3 regions of the Saccharopolyspora sp. NPDC050389 genome follow, and region 1 is predicted to be linked to each of the others. Evidence: riboswitches for the same ligand, from Rfam matches in the RefSeq annotation. Region 1 holds a riboswitch; each other region holds the start of a gene.
What was found. Region 1 has a riboswitch for S-adenosylmethionine ahead of AB0I53_RS24795 (methionine ABC transporter ATP-binding protein). Riboswitches for the same ligand answer to the same signal wherever they lie in the genome.
Positions count from the first base shown of each region.

Region 2: it holds a riboswitch for S-adenosylmethionine, as region 1 does, so the genes downstream of both, AB0I53_RS21040 (aminotransferase class V-fold PLP-dependent enzyme) here and AB0I53_RS24795 (methionine ABC transporter ATP-binding protein) in region 1, are expected to answer to the same signal.
Region 3: it holds a riboswitch for S-adenosylmethionine, as region 1 does, so the genes downstream of both, thrC (threonine synthase) here and AB0I53_RS24795 (methionine ABC transporter ATP-binding protein) in region 1, are expected to answer to the same signal.

Region 1 covers NZ_JBFAKG010000039.1:6,435-11,460, reverse strand. Annotated here, with positions in the region: gene AB0I53_RS24805 (MetQ/NlpA family ABC transporter substrate-binding protein) at 1-456, opposite strand, end outside; gene AB0I53_RS24800 (ABC transporter permease subunit) at 536-1,219, opposite strand; gene AB0I53_RS24795 (methionine ABC transporter ATP-binding protein) at 1,216-2,232, opposite strand; SAM riboswitch class I at 2,477-2,566, opposite strand; gene rsmA (16S rRNA (adenine(1518)-N(6)/adenine(1519)-N(6))-dimethyltransferase RsmA) at 2,742-3,611, opposite strand; gene AB0I53_RS24785 (transglycosylase family protein) at 3,731-5,026, opposite strand, start outside.
Region 2 covers NZ_JBFAKG010000030.1:58,320-63,345, forward strand. Annotated here, with positions in the region: gene lspA (signal peptidase II) at 1-353, opposite strand, end outside; gene AB0I53_RS21040 (aminotransferase class V-fold PLP-dependent enzyme) at 516-1,853, opposite strand; SAM riboswitch class IV at 1,893-2,008, opposite strand; gene ileS (isoleucine--tRNA ligase) at 2,156-5,026, opposite strand, start outside.
Region 3 covers NZ_JBFAKG010000021.1:22,642-27,667, reverse strand. Annotated here, with positions in the region: gene AB0I53_RS16080 (EamA family transporter) at 1-67, opposite strand, end outside; gene AB0I53_RS16075 (TSUP family transporter) at 275-1,081, opposite strand; gene rpsT (30S ribosomal protein S20) at 1,291-1,551, shown strand; gene holA (DNA polymerase III subunit delta) at 1,627-2,613, opposite strand; SAM riboswitch class I at 2,710-2,842, shown strand; gene thrC (threonine synthase) at 2,855-4,123, shown strand; gene AB0I53_RS16055 (ComEC/Rec2 family competence protein) at 4,222-5,026, opposite strand, start outside.

The DNA.
Region 1 (5,026 bases):
GCCCTGCTCCAGCAGCTTCAGGCCGCGGAACTGGTTCGCCGGGTCGTTGGACAGCGTGACCGTCGCGCCGTCCTGGACCTCCTGCAGCGACTTGACCTTGTTCGAGTACACCGCCAGCGGCTCCAGGTGAACGGCCTGGATCCAGACGAAGTCGCCGCCGCGCTGCTTGCGGTACTCGTCCAGGTAGGGCTGGTGCTGGAAGTAGTTCGCCTCCAGCTCGCCGTTCGCGACGGCCTCGTTCGGCCGGTTGTAGTCGTCGAACTTGACGATCTCGATGTCGAGCCCGGCCTGCTGCGCCAGGTTGTCCTTGACGTACTGCAGGATCTCGCCGTGCGGCGTCGGGCTGACCGCGACCCGCAGCGGGGCGTTCGGGTCGGTGGAGACCTGGCTGCCGCCGCCGCACGCGGCCAGCACCACGCCGGCCGCGGCCACCAGGGCGGCAAAACGCAAACGCATCAGAGTTCGTCCTTTCTGGACAGTGGTTGGGAAGTCATCCCAGTCGAGAGAAGAATCAGGTGGGCGTCGCCCACGCGGGTCAGCTCGTCGCGCTCCGGCGCCGGTCGACGAGCTTCGCGGTCCGGTCGGTGATCAGCTGCATCGCGAAGGCCAGCACACCGAGCACGACCACCGATCCCCACAGGATCCGGTCGTCGTAGCCCTGGTAGCCGTCCTGGATCGCGGTCGTGCCCAGCCCGCCGCCGCCGATCGCGCCCGCCATCGCGGCGTAGCCGACCAGCGCCACCGCGGTGACGCCGACCGCGCCGACCAGCGCGGCCCGCGCCTCGCCGAGCAGCACCGTCCAGACGATCCGCAGCCGGCTCGATCCGGTCGTGATCGCGGCCTCGACCACGGTGAAGCTGACCTCGCGCAACGCGTTCTGCGTCAACCGCGCGAAGAACGGGACGGCGCCGATGGTCAGCGGCACGATCACCGCGGTGCTGCCGATCGACGTGCCGATCAGCAGCCGGGTGAACGACGCCAGCACCACCAGCAGAACGACGAACGGCACCGAACGCACCACGTCGACGACCACGCCGAGCACCCGGTACAGCACGGGCTTCGGGTTCAGGCCGACCGGCGAGGTCAGGTGCAGCAGCACCCCGAGCGGCAGGCCTCCCAGCACCGCCAGCAGGGTCGACACCAACACCATGTAGAGCGTTTCGACCGTCGCTTCACCAAGAATTCCAACGACCTCCGACCAGGGGGTCACATCACTCACGCAGCAGCTCCGTCAACGCACACCGGGGCGCGTCGCACATGCGCGTCCCGCTCGACCATCCACTTCAGGGCCGCCTCGGCTCGCTCGCCGGTCAGGCCGACCTTGAACTTAGCCACGGGCGTGTCGCCCAGCCTGGTCAACCCGCCGCCCAGGATCGCGAGTTCGACCCCGAACTGGCTGGCTGCCTCCGGCAGCAACGCGCCGACCGCGGCGAATCCGACCAGCACGACCTCGGCGACGACGTCGTGCCGCCCGCCCGGCCGCAGCGAATCACCCTGGTCGGTGCCCGGCAGCAGCGAGTCGCCCACCCGGCTGCCCGGCTCGGCGACCAGGTCGATGACCTTGCCGTGCTCGACCACCCGGCCGTCCTCCAGCACCGCGACGTCGTCGGCGATCTTGCGCACCACGGCCATGTCGTGGGTGACCACCAGCACGGTGACGCCAAGCTCGGCGCGGGCGCGGTCCAGGACCGTGAGCACCGAGTCGGTGGTGCCCGGGTCGAGCGCCGAGGTCGGCTCGTCGGCCAGCAGCACCGACGGCTTGGCGGCCAGCGCACGCGCCACCGCGATCCGCTGGCGCTGCCCGCCGGAGAGCTGGTCGGGGTAGACCGAGGCCTTGTCGGTCAGGCCCACGAGGTCCAGCAGCTCGCCGACGCGGGTGCGCCGCTGCGGGCCGCTGACACCGGCCGCTTCCAGCGGCAACGCGACGTTGCCCGCGGCGGTGCGCTGCCGCAGCAGCGAATCACCTTGCGGCACAACGCCGATCTGCCGGCGGGCGGCGCGAAGCGCCTTGCCGCCAAGGGAAACCAGGTCGGTGCCGTCGACGCGGATGGCGCCGCCGTCCGGCTTCTCCAGCAACGCGATGCACCGGGCCAGGGTCGACTTGCCAGCCCCGCTCGGACCGACCACGCCGCACACCGCGCCGGCCGAAACCTCCATCGACACGCCGTCGAGGGCGCGGACGGTTCCGTTGTTGTGCTGGAAAGACTTGGTCAGGTTCTCGACTGTGATCACGATCGGCTCCACATCAGCTCGCGACGGCCGCGCACACGCAAGGGCGGCAGGCCAAGGAACTTCGGAAAGGGAGGAAGGACTGGGTCACATCTCGCGACGACAGGCGGTGGTGGTGCGACGCCCGTGGTCGATGACGCGACGCTGCGTCAGCAGCCTCCGGATGTGGTTCTGCCGGGATCGGGCCAGCTGTGCTCGGGTCTGACCCGCGGGCGGGCTGGCTAACAGCGCGTTGGACTCCACAACAACTCCATCGGTCCTGGCGTTAGCACCTGCCCGAATCGGGTGGTTGCTGCGGCGTCGCGGAGCCAGGTCTCTCGGCCGCTCGGGATGGATTTCCCGAATAGTAGAACCCACTGGCGGATTCCAGCGCAAGTTGATAGCCGTCACTTTCCGAAATCGTCTGCCAAATCACACACCCGGACGAGCGGGAATTTTCCTGGCACACCAGGTGTTGTCGGTGACTCCGAGTAGTGGATCGATCTCGGTTGGCAAGCGCCCGGAAGGGTGGTTCAGTGGCCGCTCTCGGTAGCCGCGGCCTCCGCGATGCGCGCGAAGTCGGCGATCTCCAGCTGCTCACCGCGAATCGACGGATCCACCCCGGCGGCCCGGAGAACGGCCTCCGCGCGCGCCGCGGACCCGGCCCAGCCGGACAGCGCGCCGCGCAACGTCTTGCGCCGCTGCGCGAACGCCGCGTCCACCACCCGGAAGACGTCCTGGCGCGGCGCGGTCGACGGCGGTTCGACGCGCTCGAAAGACACGAGGCCGGAGTCCACATTGGGCACCGGCCAGAACACCTTGCGCGGCACCGGACCCGCGCGCCGCACGTCGGCGTACCACGCGGCCTTGGCGCTGGGCACGCCGTAGACCCGGCTGCCCGGCTTGGCGGCCATCCGGTCGGCGACCTCGGACTGCACCATGACCAGGCCGCGCCGCAGGCTCGGCAACTCGGCCAGCAGGTGCAGCACCACGGGCACGGCCACGTTGTACGGCAGGTTCGCGACCAGCGCGGTCGGCGGCGCCGGGAAGTCCGCGGCGCTCACCCGCAGGGCGTCGGCCTCGATCACGGTGAGCCGATCGGCGAGCGCCGGGGCGAACTCGGCGGCGGTGCGCGGCAGCCGCGCCGCGAGCACCGGATCGATCTCGACGGCCGTCACGGCGCCTGCGGCCGGAAGCAGGGCGAGCGTCAGCGAGCCCAGGCCGGGGCCGACCTCCAGCACGACGTCGTCGGCCGTGACCGACGCCGCGGCCACGATGCGGCGCACCGTGTTCGGGTCGTGCACGAAGTTCTGGCCGAGCTTCTTCGTCGGGCGGATGTCGAGCTCCTCGGCCAACCGGCGCACGTCGGCCGGGCCGAGCAGAGTCGCCTGCTGGTCGTCCACACGGAAAAACTACCCGCGCCCCGAAGCCACCGTCCCCGCACCCCGACCAGCAGAACCGCGAAGGGCACCTACCACCGGATCATCCGGCAAGAGGTGCCCTTCGGGACAACGGGAAATGCTCAGCTGAGGCCGAGCTTGGAGGAGCAGCCCGGCCAGGCTCCGTAGCCGCCGCCTCGGGCCGCGCGGACCTTCTCCGCGACCGCGATCTGCTGCTCGCGGCTGGCCTGGTGCGGGTACGGCGCGTACTGGTCGCCGCCGTAGGCGTCCCAGGTGGACTTGTTGAACTGCAGGCCGCCGTAGTAGCCGTTGCCGGTGTTGATCGCCCAGTTGCCGCCGGCCTCGCACTGCACCAGCTTGTCCCAGACCCCGCTGCTCGGCGGCTGCTTCCCGCCGACGCGCACGACCTTGGGCTGCGCTTCCTTGGTGATCTTCTCGCCGACGGCTTCCCGGCCGGTTTCCTCGCCGTTGCGGGTGGTGACCCGGGTGAACACGATCTTCTCGCCGGGCACGCCGGGGAACTCGACCCGCTCCTCGCCCTTGAACATCGTGTTGTCGACGATCTCCTGCACCGGAGGCGCAACCGGCGTCGTCACGTTGATGACGGTGCTGCCGGTGCGGTCGATGCGCACCTCGGCGCCGGTGACCAGCTTCTGGTCGCCGCCGGGCGTGATCTGGTCCTCGGGGCCGAGCTCGAGCTTCTGCTCCTTGACCAGCTCGTCGATGTTGACGGCGGTCGTGGTCAGCTGCCGCGGCTCGTTCCCACCGTCGAAGACGGTGATGTTCTTGCTGGTCTTGATGACCAGGTCCAGGCCCTGCTCGGGCACGGCCATGGTGCGGTCGGCGGAGAGCCACGCCCCGTCGGCCGGCACGCCGAGCTGGCGCAGCGCCTGGTCCACCGTGACCGAGCGGACCCATTCCTCGCGCTGCTCGCCGTCGACGTTCAGCTTCAGCAGCCGCCCGCGGTCGAGGGTGATGGTGTCGCCGTGGCTGACCTTGGCCTGCGGCGAGGGGCTGAGCGCGTCGTGCTGGCCGACGGCGATGCCCTCGTCCTCGAGCACGTCGGCGACGGTGCCCTCGTAGGTGCTGACGGTGCGCTCGTGCCCGTCGACCTCGACGGTCACCGACTTGTCCATCGCGGCGGCCGCGCCGCCGGTGCCGGTGAGGGTGAGCAGCACGCCGGCCACCGCGCCCTTGAGGAAGCGCCGCTTCCAGGTGGTGATCGCCTCGACGACTTCCTGCGGCGGAGTGTCGTCCTCCTCCGCCTCAGGCAACGCGTCCGGGATGACCAGCGGCGGCAGCACCGTGGTCTCGGCGTTGATCAGCCGGATGACCTCGTCGACGTCGATCTCGGCGGTGGCGAGCATGTCCTCGGCGTCCGGGCCGAGGACCTCGTAGATGTCCGCCGGGGTGATGTC
Region 2 (5,026 bases), on a different contig from region 1:
ATGATCACGCCGACGACCGCGATCGCGAGCAGCGCGAGCAGCCAGGTCATGCCGGTGGCCAGCGAGAACGCGGCGCCGGGGTTGCGCAGCACGTCGAGGTAGAGCAGGCCGCCGAACAGCTCGACCGGCGGGTTGCCCTCCAGGTTGGCGACCACGGCGACCTTGGTGAGGATGTCGATGCCCAGGGCCACCACGGCGACCCCGCCCAACAACCCGAGCAGCTTCCCGGAGCCGCGCTTGGGCGACTCCTCCGCCGCCTCGGCCTGCGTCTCGGACGCCTGTTCCGCGGCGGTCGGCTCGGTGCCCGCCTGCTCTGCTGAGGATTCCCCCTGGGAGGACTGCTCGGTGCTCACGCCGCCATTGTCCCTGAACCTGGGCGGACGCATCACGGCAGTACCGAATCCCGCGCACCAGGCCCGGCCACCACCGCGAACCCACCGGAACCCGCCGCGAGGAGCCACCCGATTTCAGGCAAGATCGGGTCCCGCGAAGCCCGTTTCCGCGGCGCGGAGCGGTCAGCCGAGGAAGTCCGGCACCGGGCGCGGGTCGTCGGCGGGCACCCAGCGACCGTCGACCTGCTCGTAGCGCCAGATCGGGCCTACGGCGACCAGCCGCCGCAGCGCGTTCACCAGGCGGTCGACGTGCTCCAACGTCGTGCCCAGCCCGACGCTGACGCGCACCGCGCGCTCGGCGTCCGAGCCCGCCCGCGAGAGCAGCCGCCGCGTGGCCACGTGCGCGCAGAACAAGCCGTCGCGGACACCGATGCCGTGCTCCGCCGAAAGCGCCGCGGCCAGCAGGCCCGGGTCCTGACCGTCGATGGTGAAGCTCACCACGCCGACCCGGTCATGATCGGCGTCGAACAGCCGGAGCTCGCGCAGCCCAGGCACGCCGCGCAGGCCGGCCCGCAGCCGGCGCAGCAGCGTCTCCTCGTGCTCGACGACGTCCGACCAGTTGACCGCGAGCGTCTCGCATGCCTTGGCCAGCGCGTGCACGCCGACGGTGTTCGGCGAACCCGCCTCGTGCCGCTCCGGCCCGGTCGTCCAGCTGACCGAGCGCTCCTGCACCAGCCGGGTCGCGCCGCCGCCCGCCAGGTACGGCTCGGCTGCGTTGAGCCAGTCCGCGCGGCCGATCAGCGCGCCCGCGCCGAACGGCGCGTAGAGCTTGTGCCCGGAAATCGCCACGTAGTCGACGTCGAGCTCACCGATCCGCACCGGCCGGTGCGGCGCGAGCTGCGCGGCGTCCAGCACGGTGCGCGCCCCGCGCCGGCGCGCCACCTTCGCCAGCTCGGCGACCGGCCACACTTCGCCGGTGACGTTGGAAGCGCCCGTGATCACCGCCAGCCGCGGCCCCTCCGGGCATTCCGCCAGCGCGGCGTCGAGCGCGGCGACCGCCTCTGCCGGGGTCTCCGGCGCGGGCAGGCGGCGCACTCGCGGGCCGCCCCAGGGCAGCAGCGCGGCGTGGTGCTCGGTGTCGAAGACGACCACGGACGTGCCGCGCGGCAGCGCCCGCCCCAGCAGGTTCAGTGCGTCGGTGGTGTTGCGGGTGAAGATCACCGAGTCGGTGCGGCGGGCGCCGACGAAGTCCCGCAGCTTGTCCCGCGCTCCCTCGTAGACCCGGGTGCACACCTGGGAGGCGAACCCGGCGCCGCGGTGCACGCTCGCGTACCAGGGCAGCAGCTCGTTCACCGCCGACTGCACCGGCTCCAGACAGGGCGCGCTGGCGCCGTGATCGAGGTTCGCGTATCCGATGCGCTCGCCGGTGACCAGCGGGACCTGCAGCGAGCGGCCCACCACGGCGGGGATTCGGTAGTCCACATTGGACTGAGTCGGGATGTCGATGACGGCAGACGACATGACGGCCTCCTCGGGGGCCTCATCGGACCCGCCCAGAGGGGTCCGCGCTTGCCGGATCGCCCTGCACGACCGGCCAGGTCCTCACCCGGGGCACCCCACCGCGGTTGGAGGGTTGCCGGCCAGCAAGCCGGGGCTTGACGCTGGCACTCATGACCTTCGACTACGCACCCTAGAAAACCGCTGGGGCGCCGGACAACAGGATTCCCGGATCGTGGGAGCGGCCTTGGTCACACCAACCCGGGAAGCGCGGAGGGCGCTTCCCCCCGGGAAATCCGGCGGAAAGCGCCCTTGACCTCGCGGGATCAGGCCTTGGTGACGGCGACCTTGATCTCGGTGCCCTCGCCGACGGCGCCGGTGAAGCCGTCCGCCACGTCGCCGGGCTCGACCGCGTTCGCCAGGGTTTCGGCCGCGATGAACTCGCGGTGCGCGGCGACGGCCGACAGGACCTCGGCCGGGGCCGAGATCGCCACCGCGATCCGGTCGGAAACCTGGAAGTCCGCCTCCTTGCGGGCCTGCTGGACGACGCGGACCACGTCGCGGGCCAGGCCTTCGGCCGCCAGCCCCGGGGTCACCTCGGTGTCCAGCACCACCAGGCCCTTGCCGCCGGGCAGCGCCGAGGCCGCGCCGGGGTCGGTGGAGACCAGCCGCTCGTCGAACTCGTTCTCCTGCAGCTCGATGCCCGCCGCGACCACGGTGCCGCCGGTGCGCTGCCACTCGCCCGACTTCACCGCCTTGATCACCTTCTGCACGTCGCGGCCCAGCCGCGGACCGGCGGCCCGCGCGTTCACCGCGATCTCGAAGTGACCGTGCGCGGCGACGTCGTTGCTCAGCTCCAGGTCCTTGACGTTGACCTCGTCGCGGATCAGGTCCGCGAAGGGCCGCAGCGCCTCCGCGTCCGGGGTGGCGACCACGAGCTTGGCCAGCGGCAACCGCACCCGCAGCTTGTTGGACTTGCGCAGCGCCGACGCTGCCGAGCACACCTGGCGCACCTCGTCCATCGCGGTCACCAGCGCGGCGTCCGCGGGCAGCTCGTCGACCAGCGGCCAGTCCGCCAGGTGCACCGAGCGGCCGCCGGTCAGCCCGCGCCAGACCGCCTCCGCGGTCAGCGGCAGCATCGGCGCCACCACCCGGCAGGTCACCTCCAGCACGGTGTGCAGCGTGTTGATCGCGTCCCGGTCACCGGACCAGAAGCGGTCGCGGGAACGGCGCACGTACCAGTTGGTCAGCACCTCCAGGAAGTCCCGCACGTCCGAGCAGGCGCCCGCGAGGTCGAAGGAGTCCATTGCGGACTGCACGTCGCCGACCAGCTCGTGCGTCTTGGCCAGGATGTACCGGTCCAGCACGTGCTTGCTGTCCACCTTGGACTCGCCGGAGATGCCCTCGGCGTTGGCGTACAGCGCCAGGAAGTACCAGGAGTTCCACAGCGGCAGCACCGCCTGGCGCACCGCGTCCCGGATGCCGCGCTCGGTGACCACCAGGTCGCCGCCGCGCAGGATCGGGCTGGCCATCAGGAACCAGCGCATCGCGTCGGAACCGTCGCGGTCGAAGACCTCGTTGACGTCCGGGTAGTTGCGCTTGGACTTCGACATCTTCAGGCCGTCGTCACCCAGCACGATGCCGTGCGCCAGCACGTTGGTGAACGCCGGCCGGTCGAACAGCGCCGTCGCCAGCACGTGCAGCAGGTAGAACCAGCCGCGGGTCTGGCCGTTGTACTCGACGATGAAGTCGCCCGGGTAGTGGTGCTCGAACCACTCCGAGTTCTCGAACGGGTAGTGCACCTGGGCGAACGGCATCGAGCCGGACTCGAACCAGCAGTCCAGCACCTCCGGCACCCGGCGCATCGTCGACTTCCCGGTCGGGTCGTCTGGGTTCGGCCGGGTCAGGTCGTCGATCTCCGGGCGGTGCAGGTTCGCCGGCCGCACCCCGAAGTCGCGCTCCAGCTCGTCCAGCGAGCCGTAGACGTCGGTGCGCGGGTAGGCCGGGTCGTCGGAGACCCACACCGGGATCGGCGAGCCCCAGTACCGGTTCCGGGAGATGTTCCAGTCGCGGGCGTTCTCCAGCCACTTGCCGAACTGGCCGTCCCGGATGTGGCCCGGCACCCAGTTGATCTGCCGGTTCAGCTCTACCATCCGGTCCTTGAACTGGCTGACCGCCACGAACCAGGACGACACCGGACGCTGGATGAGCGGGTTGTCGCAGCGCCAGCAGTGCGGGTACGGGTGGTCGTAGGTCTCGTGCCGCAGCAGGAGCCCGGCGTCCTTGAGATCGCGGATGATCTGCTTGTTGGCGTCGAAGATGTGCTGGCCCTCGTACGGCGGAGCCTCGGCGGTGAACTGGCCGTGGGCGTCGACCGGGACAGCCAGCTCGACATCCGCCGCATCGGTGACGGCCTTGTCGTCCTCACCGAACGGCGCGATGTGCACGATTCCGGTGCCGTCCTCGGTGGTGACGAACTCCCCTGGCAGCACCTGGTGGGCGTTGCGGTTGCCGACGAAGAAGTCGAACGGCGGTGTGTAGCGGACACCGAGCAGGTCGGCCCCCTTGACCCGCTCCACCACGTGCTCGGCCACGTCCTCGCCGAGCTCCCGCGCGTACGCGCCGAGCCGCGCCTCGGCCAGCACGTAGCGCTCGGTGGCGTTGGGCGGCGCGACCAGCACGTAGTCCACGTCCGGGTGCACGGCCGCCGCGAAGTTCGACGGCATGGTCCACGGGGTCGTCGTCCACACCAGGGCCAGCGCGCCGTCGAAGGCCTTGCCTGGCGCGTTGAGCCGCAGGCCCACGGTCACCGCCGGGTCCTGCCGCTGGCGGTAGACGTCGTCCATCTTGGTCTCGGTGTTGGACAGCGGCGTCTCGCACCGCCAGCAGTACCAGAGCACCCGGAAGCCCTCGTAGACCAGACCCTTGTCCCACAGGGTCTTGAAGGCCCACATGACGCTTTCCATGTAGTCCAGGTCGAGCGTCTTGTAGTCGTTGTCGAAGTCCACCCACCGGGCCTGCCGGGTGACGTAGTCCTCCCACTCGGCGGTGTAGCGCAGCACCGAGGCCTGACACGCGTCGTTGAACGCGGCGACGCCCATCTGCTCGATCTCGGACTTCGACGTGATGCCGAGCTGCTTCTCCGCCTCCACCTCGGCGGGCAGCCCGTGGCAGTCCCAGCCGAACCGGCGCTCCAC
Region 3 (5,026 bases), on a different contig from region 1:
CGAAGAAGTTCCACCCCGCGTGTGCGAACGCGGCGGTGACGACGAGAAGAACGGCGGCCAGGCCCATGGGAACCCTCTCCGTGCCACGCGGGCGCGCGGCATCCGGGTTCCTCCAGGCTTTTGTCCCGTCAGATGTGCGACCGCGCTCCTGCCGCGGTCGCCGGTGCCGCTCGGACCGGTCCCCCGCGCTCCTCGTTGTGGTGACCTGCAGCGGAGCGGGAGCGGAACCCTAGGCACAACCAGGCGTTGATATTACTCCGTCCGATTCGCGCGTCTAGACGCCCGCGGCGAGTTTCCAGCCGAGGCTGATGACGAGCCCGACGACCACCGTCAGGAAAACCCGCCGCACGAAACCGGAGCCGCGCTTCGCCGCGACCATCGCGCCGAGGACGCTGCCCGCCATGTTGCTTGCTGCCATCACCAGCGCCAAGCCCCACAGCACCTTGCCCGCCGGGATGAAGAACGCCAGCGCGCCGATGTTCGTGGCGACGTTGACGACCTTCGCCGTCGCCGACGCCGTGACGAACGCGAAACCGACCAGGCCGACGAGCAGGAACACCAGGAACGAGCCGGTGCCAGGCCCGGCGATGCCGTCGTAGAAGCCGATCACGGCGCCACCGGCGAGCATCACCAGCAACTGCGCGCGTCGCTGGAAACGCGGCGCGTCGGCCGAACCCAACTCGGGTTTGCGCCAGGTGTAGACACCGACGAGGCCCAGCGCGACCAGCACGACGATGTTGAGGACCTGCGAAGGAAGAGCACCGGCCAGTACCGCTCCGCCCAGCGATCCGAGGAGGGCGACGACCGCCATCGACAGCGCGGCCTGCCAGTCGATCGGCGTCCGCTTCGCGTATGTCCGGGCGGCGGCCGCGGTCCCGGCGATCGCCGCCACCTTGTTGGTGGCCAGCGAATAGATCACCTCGCCGCCGGGCAGGAGCAGCAGCATCGCGGGCAGCTGGATCAGGCCGCCGCCGCCCACGATCGCGTCGACAGCCCCGGCCAGGAATGCGGCGCTGCAGAGGAACAACAGCCCGGCTAGGGAAAGTTCGGCGAATCCGGGCCAGTTCAACGCATCGAGCACGAAGATTGACCCTATGGTCCGCAGGCACCGGATCCGAGCCGATGTGACCGCTGTCGCCCCGTCCCGACCGCCCGCCATCGGCGCAGGTGGCCGCTGTTAACATGGACGACCGTGCCGTGCGGCATTCCGCCGTGGAGGAAACCTGCCCGAGGGCAGGGCCGACAACAAGCGCGGCACGATCGATTCGACAGACGAGAAGAGGCGCCACAGTGGCCAACATCAAGTCCCAGATGAAGCGGATCAAGACCAACGAGCAGGCCCGGCAGCGCAACAAGGCCGTGAAGTCCGCGGTCAAGACCGCCATCCGCAAGTTCCGCGAGGCCGCTGACGCCGGCGAGAAGGACAAGGCCATCGAGCTGCAGCAGGCCGCCAGCCGCGCGCTGGACAAGGCCGCCAGCAAGGGCGTCATCCACAAGAACCAGGCCGCGAACAAGAAGTCCGCTCTGGCGCAGCGCGCCAACGAGCTCTGAGCTGAGGCCGAGCTTCCGGCCCCCTTCCCGCCACGGGGAGGGGGCCGTTTGCGATTACGGGGAAAATCGCCTGGATCACGAACGCTGGTTGCGGAGCTCCACGAGGCGGAGGACGGTCCGCTCCAGGGCGTAGGTGGCGTCGGCGGCCATGCCCTTGACCCCGGCGTTGACCTCCGCGACCGCCTGCAGTGCTTCTGCGAGACTCGAAGCGTTCCAGCCCCGGGACTGCGCCAGCGCCTTCTTCACCTTCCACGCGGGCATGCCCAGCTCACCCGCCAGCCGGAACGGATCGTTCCGGCCGCCCGCGGCGGCGACCCGGCCGATGGTGCGCACCGAATCCGCGAGGGCATCGGCGATCAGCACGTGCGGAACACCGAGCTGCACCGCCCACCGCAACGCCTCCAGCGCCGCCGCCCGATCACCGGTCACCGCCTTCTCGGCGACCGCGAACCCGGTCACCTCCGCTCGCCCGCGGTGGTAGCGGCGCACCGCCGTCTCGTCGACCTTGCCGCCCGTGTCGGCGACCAGCTGCGTCGCCGCCGCCGAGAGCTCGCGCAGGTCGGAACCGACCGTTTCGATCAGCGCGGCCACGCCGGCCGCATCGGTCTTCCCGCCGGCCCGGCGCACCTCGTCGCGGACGAACGCCTCCCGCTCGGCGGACTTGGTGATCTTGTTGCATTCGGTGACGTGCGCGCCGAGTTTGCGCAGCGCATTGGGCAGTTCCTTGGCGTGCTTCGACCGGCCGCCGCCGGTGTGCACGATGACGAGTGTGACCCCGTCCGCCGGCTGCCGGGCGTGCGTCAGCAGCGCTTCGGCGATCTCCTTGCCGGCGTCCTGCGCGGACTCCACGGCCAGCACCCGGCCCTCGGCGAACAACGACGGGCTCAGCAGCTCCGCCAGCTCCGGGGGCGTGAGCTCGCTCACCTTCACGCGGCGCAGTTCGGTCTCCGGGTCCGCGGCGCGGGCGGCTCCGACGGCGGCCCAGAGCGCGCGTTCCACCAGCAGTTCTTCGTCACCGAGAACCAGATGCAGCGGATCGGGGACCACGGCCGGTGCGCTCATGCACGCATCGTCGCACGCACCCGCGACGATCCCGCCATCTGGATCGTGCTGGCCAGAACCCGGCGCGGTCCACTAGCGTTGCCAGCACAACCGAATAGCTCATCCAGAGGGGCAGAGGGAACGGCCCGTTGAAGCCCCGGCAACCGTTCGTCAGCGAATCGTGCTTTCACCCGCGAGGTCACTGACGAAAGCGGTGCCAATTCCGACCCGTCCGCGGGACAGATGAGGAGAGGACCTCGCGATGACCGCTGCTGCCCATGCCCAGAACTCCGCGAAGAAGACCTTCGACCTGGGCAATGCCGTCGAACTGGTGTCCAAGGAAGAGGGCCACCGGCAGCCGCTGGCCCCCGAATTCGTCTCGCTGGAAGACTTCTCCCCGCTCGAGGTCGCCTACGACTTCGGCCGGATCCGCCGCGAAGACATCGAGTCCGGCCCGCGTTCCATCTGGCGCTACAAGCAGCTGCTCCCGGTTCCCTCCAACGTCGAGGAGCACCCGAACACCGACCCGGGCTGTACCCGGCTGGTCCGGGCCGACAACCTCGCGAAGGCGTTGGGCGTCAAGCGGATCTGGATCAAGGACGACACCGGCAACCCCACCCACTCCTTCAAGGACCGCGTCGTCGCGGTGGCGCTGGCCGCCGCCCGCGAGTTCGGGTTCAAGGTGCTTGCCTGCCCCTCCACCGGCAACCTCGCCAACGCGGTAGCCGCCGCCGCGGCCCGCGCCGGCTGGGACTCGGTGGTGCTGGTCCCCAAGACCCTGGAGCGCGCCAAGATCCTGATGAGCGCGGTCTACGACGGTTCGCTGCTGGCCGTCGACGGCAACTACGACGACGTGAACCGGCTGGCCACCGAGCTCGCCGCGGAGCACGAGGACTGGGCGTTCGTCAACGTCAACGTGCGGCCCTACTACTCCGAAGGCTCGAAGACGCTGGCCTTCGAGGTCGCCGAGCAGCTCGGCTGGCGCATCCCCGAGCAGATCGTGGTACCGATCGCCTCCGGCTCGCAGCTGACCAAGGTCTACAAGGGATTCAACGAGCTCGGCCAGGTCGGCCTGGTGGAGCCGAGCCCGGTGCGGATCTTCGGCGCGCAGGCCACCGGCTGCTCCCCGGTTTCGACGGCGTACAAGGGCGGCCACGACGTGGTCCAGCCGGTGCGGCCGGACACCATCGCCCGCTCGCTGGCCATCGGCGCTCCCGCCGACGGCCCGTACGTGCTCGACATCGTGCGCAAGACCGGCGGTGCCATCGAGGACGTCACCGACGACGAGGTCCGCGACGGCATCCGGCTGCTGGCGCGCACCGAGGGCATCTTCGCCGAGACGGCCGGTGGGGTCACTGTTGCCACGGGGAAGAAGCTCATCGACGCGGGCAAGATCGACCCGGACGCCGAGACCGTGCTGCTGATCACCGGTGACGGGCTGAAGACCCTGGACGCGGTGCAGGACCAGATCGGCCCGAAGGCCACCGTCGCGCCGACCACCGAAGCGGTCAACCAGGCGCTGGGCCTCTGAGCCGACCCGCAACCTGATTCGAGGGCGCGGCGTCACCGCACGGCGGTGGCGCCGCGCTTTCGTCCACAACGGACAATCACGGGTGCTTGAGCCGCGTTCTACGACTCGCCTGCGCGCAGCGGATCGCCTCTGGCGACGTAGCGGGGGCCCTGCGGGCCGGGCAGGATCGCGATATCTCCTTCCTGATCGGTGCGCAGCACTTTCGTGCCCGCGCGGGTGAGGTTGTCGACGACGAACGGGCTCGGGTGTCCGTAGGTGTTGCCGGCGCCGACGCTGATCACGGCCAGCCGCGGGCGCACTGCTTGCAGGAAACGCGGTGCGGTGTAACGGGATCCGTGGTGCGGAACCTTGAGCACATCGGCTCGAAGATCCGCGCCGGACGACACCAGCCGCCCCTGCCCGGGCAGTTCGACGTCGCCGGTGAGCAGGACTCGCCCGGCCGGGGTGGTCGCCAGCAGCACGATCGACGCGTCGTTGGCGTCGTCGGCCGACTGCGTGCGGGCCAGCACCGGGTCCGGGCCGAGCACGTCGAGGACCAGCCCCGGCCAGGCCGCGCGCTGCCCGGACAACAGCGGCACGACCGGAACCCGGTGCGCGCGGGCATCCCTTGCGACGTCGCCCATCGCCCACGCCGGCTCCCGCAGCGGACCGATCGCGACCGCGTCGACCGGGATCTTCCCCATCAGCGCGGCGAGCCCGCTCACGTGATCGGCGTGCAGGTGGGTGAGCACCGCCAGCGGGATTCGGCGAATCCCGAGCCGCCGCAGGCATTCCGCCGCCCGTTGCGGATCCGGCCCGGCGTCGACCACCACGGCCTCGTCCGGGCGACCGGTGGCCAGCACCAGCCCGTCGCCCTGGCCGACGTCGCAGGCGACCATGCTCCAGCCCGGCACCGGCCAGCCC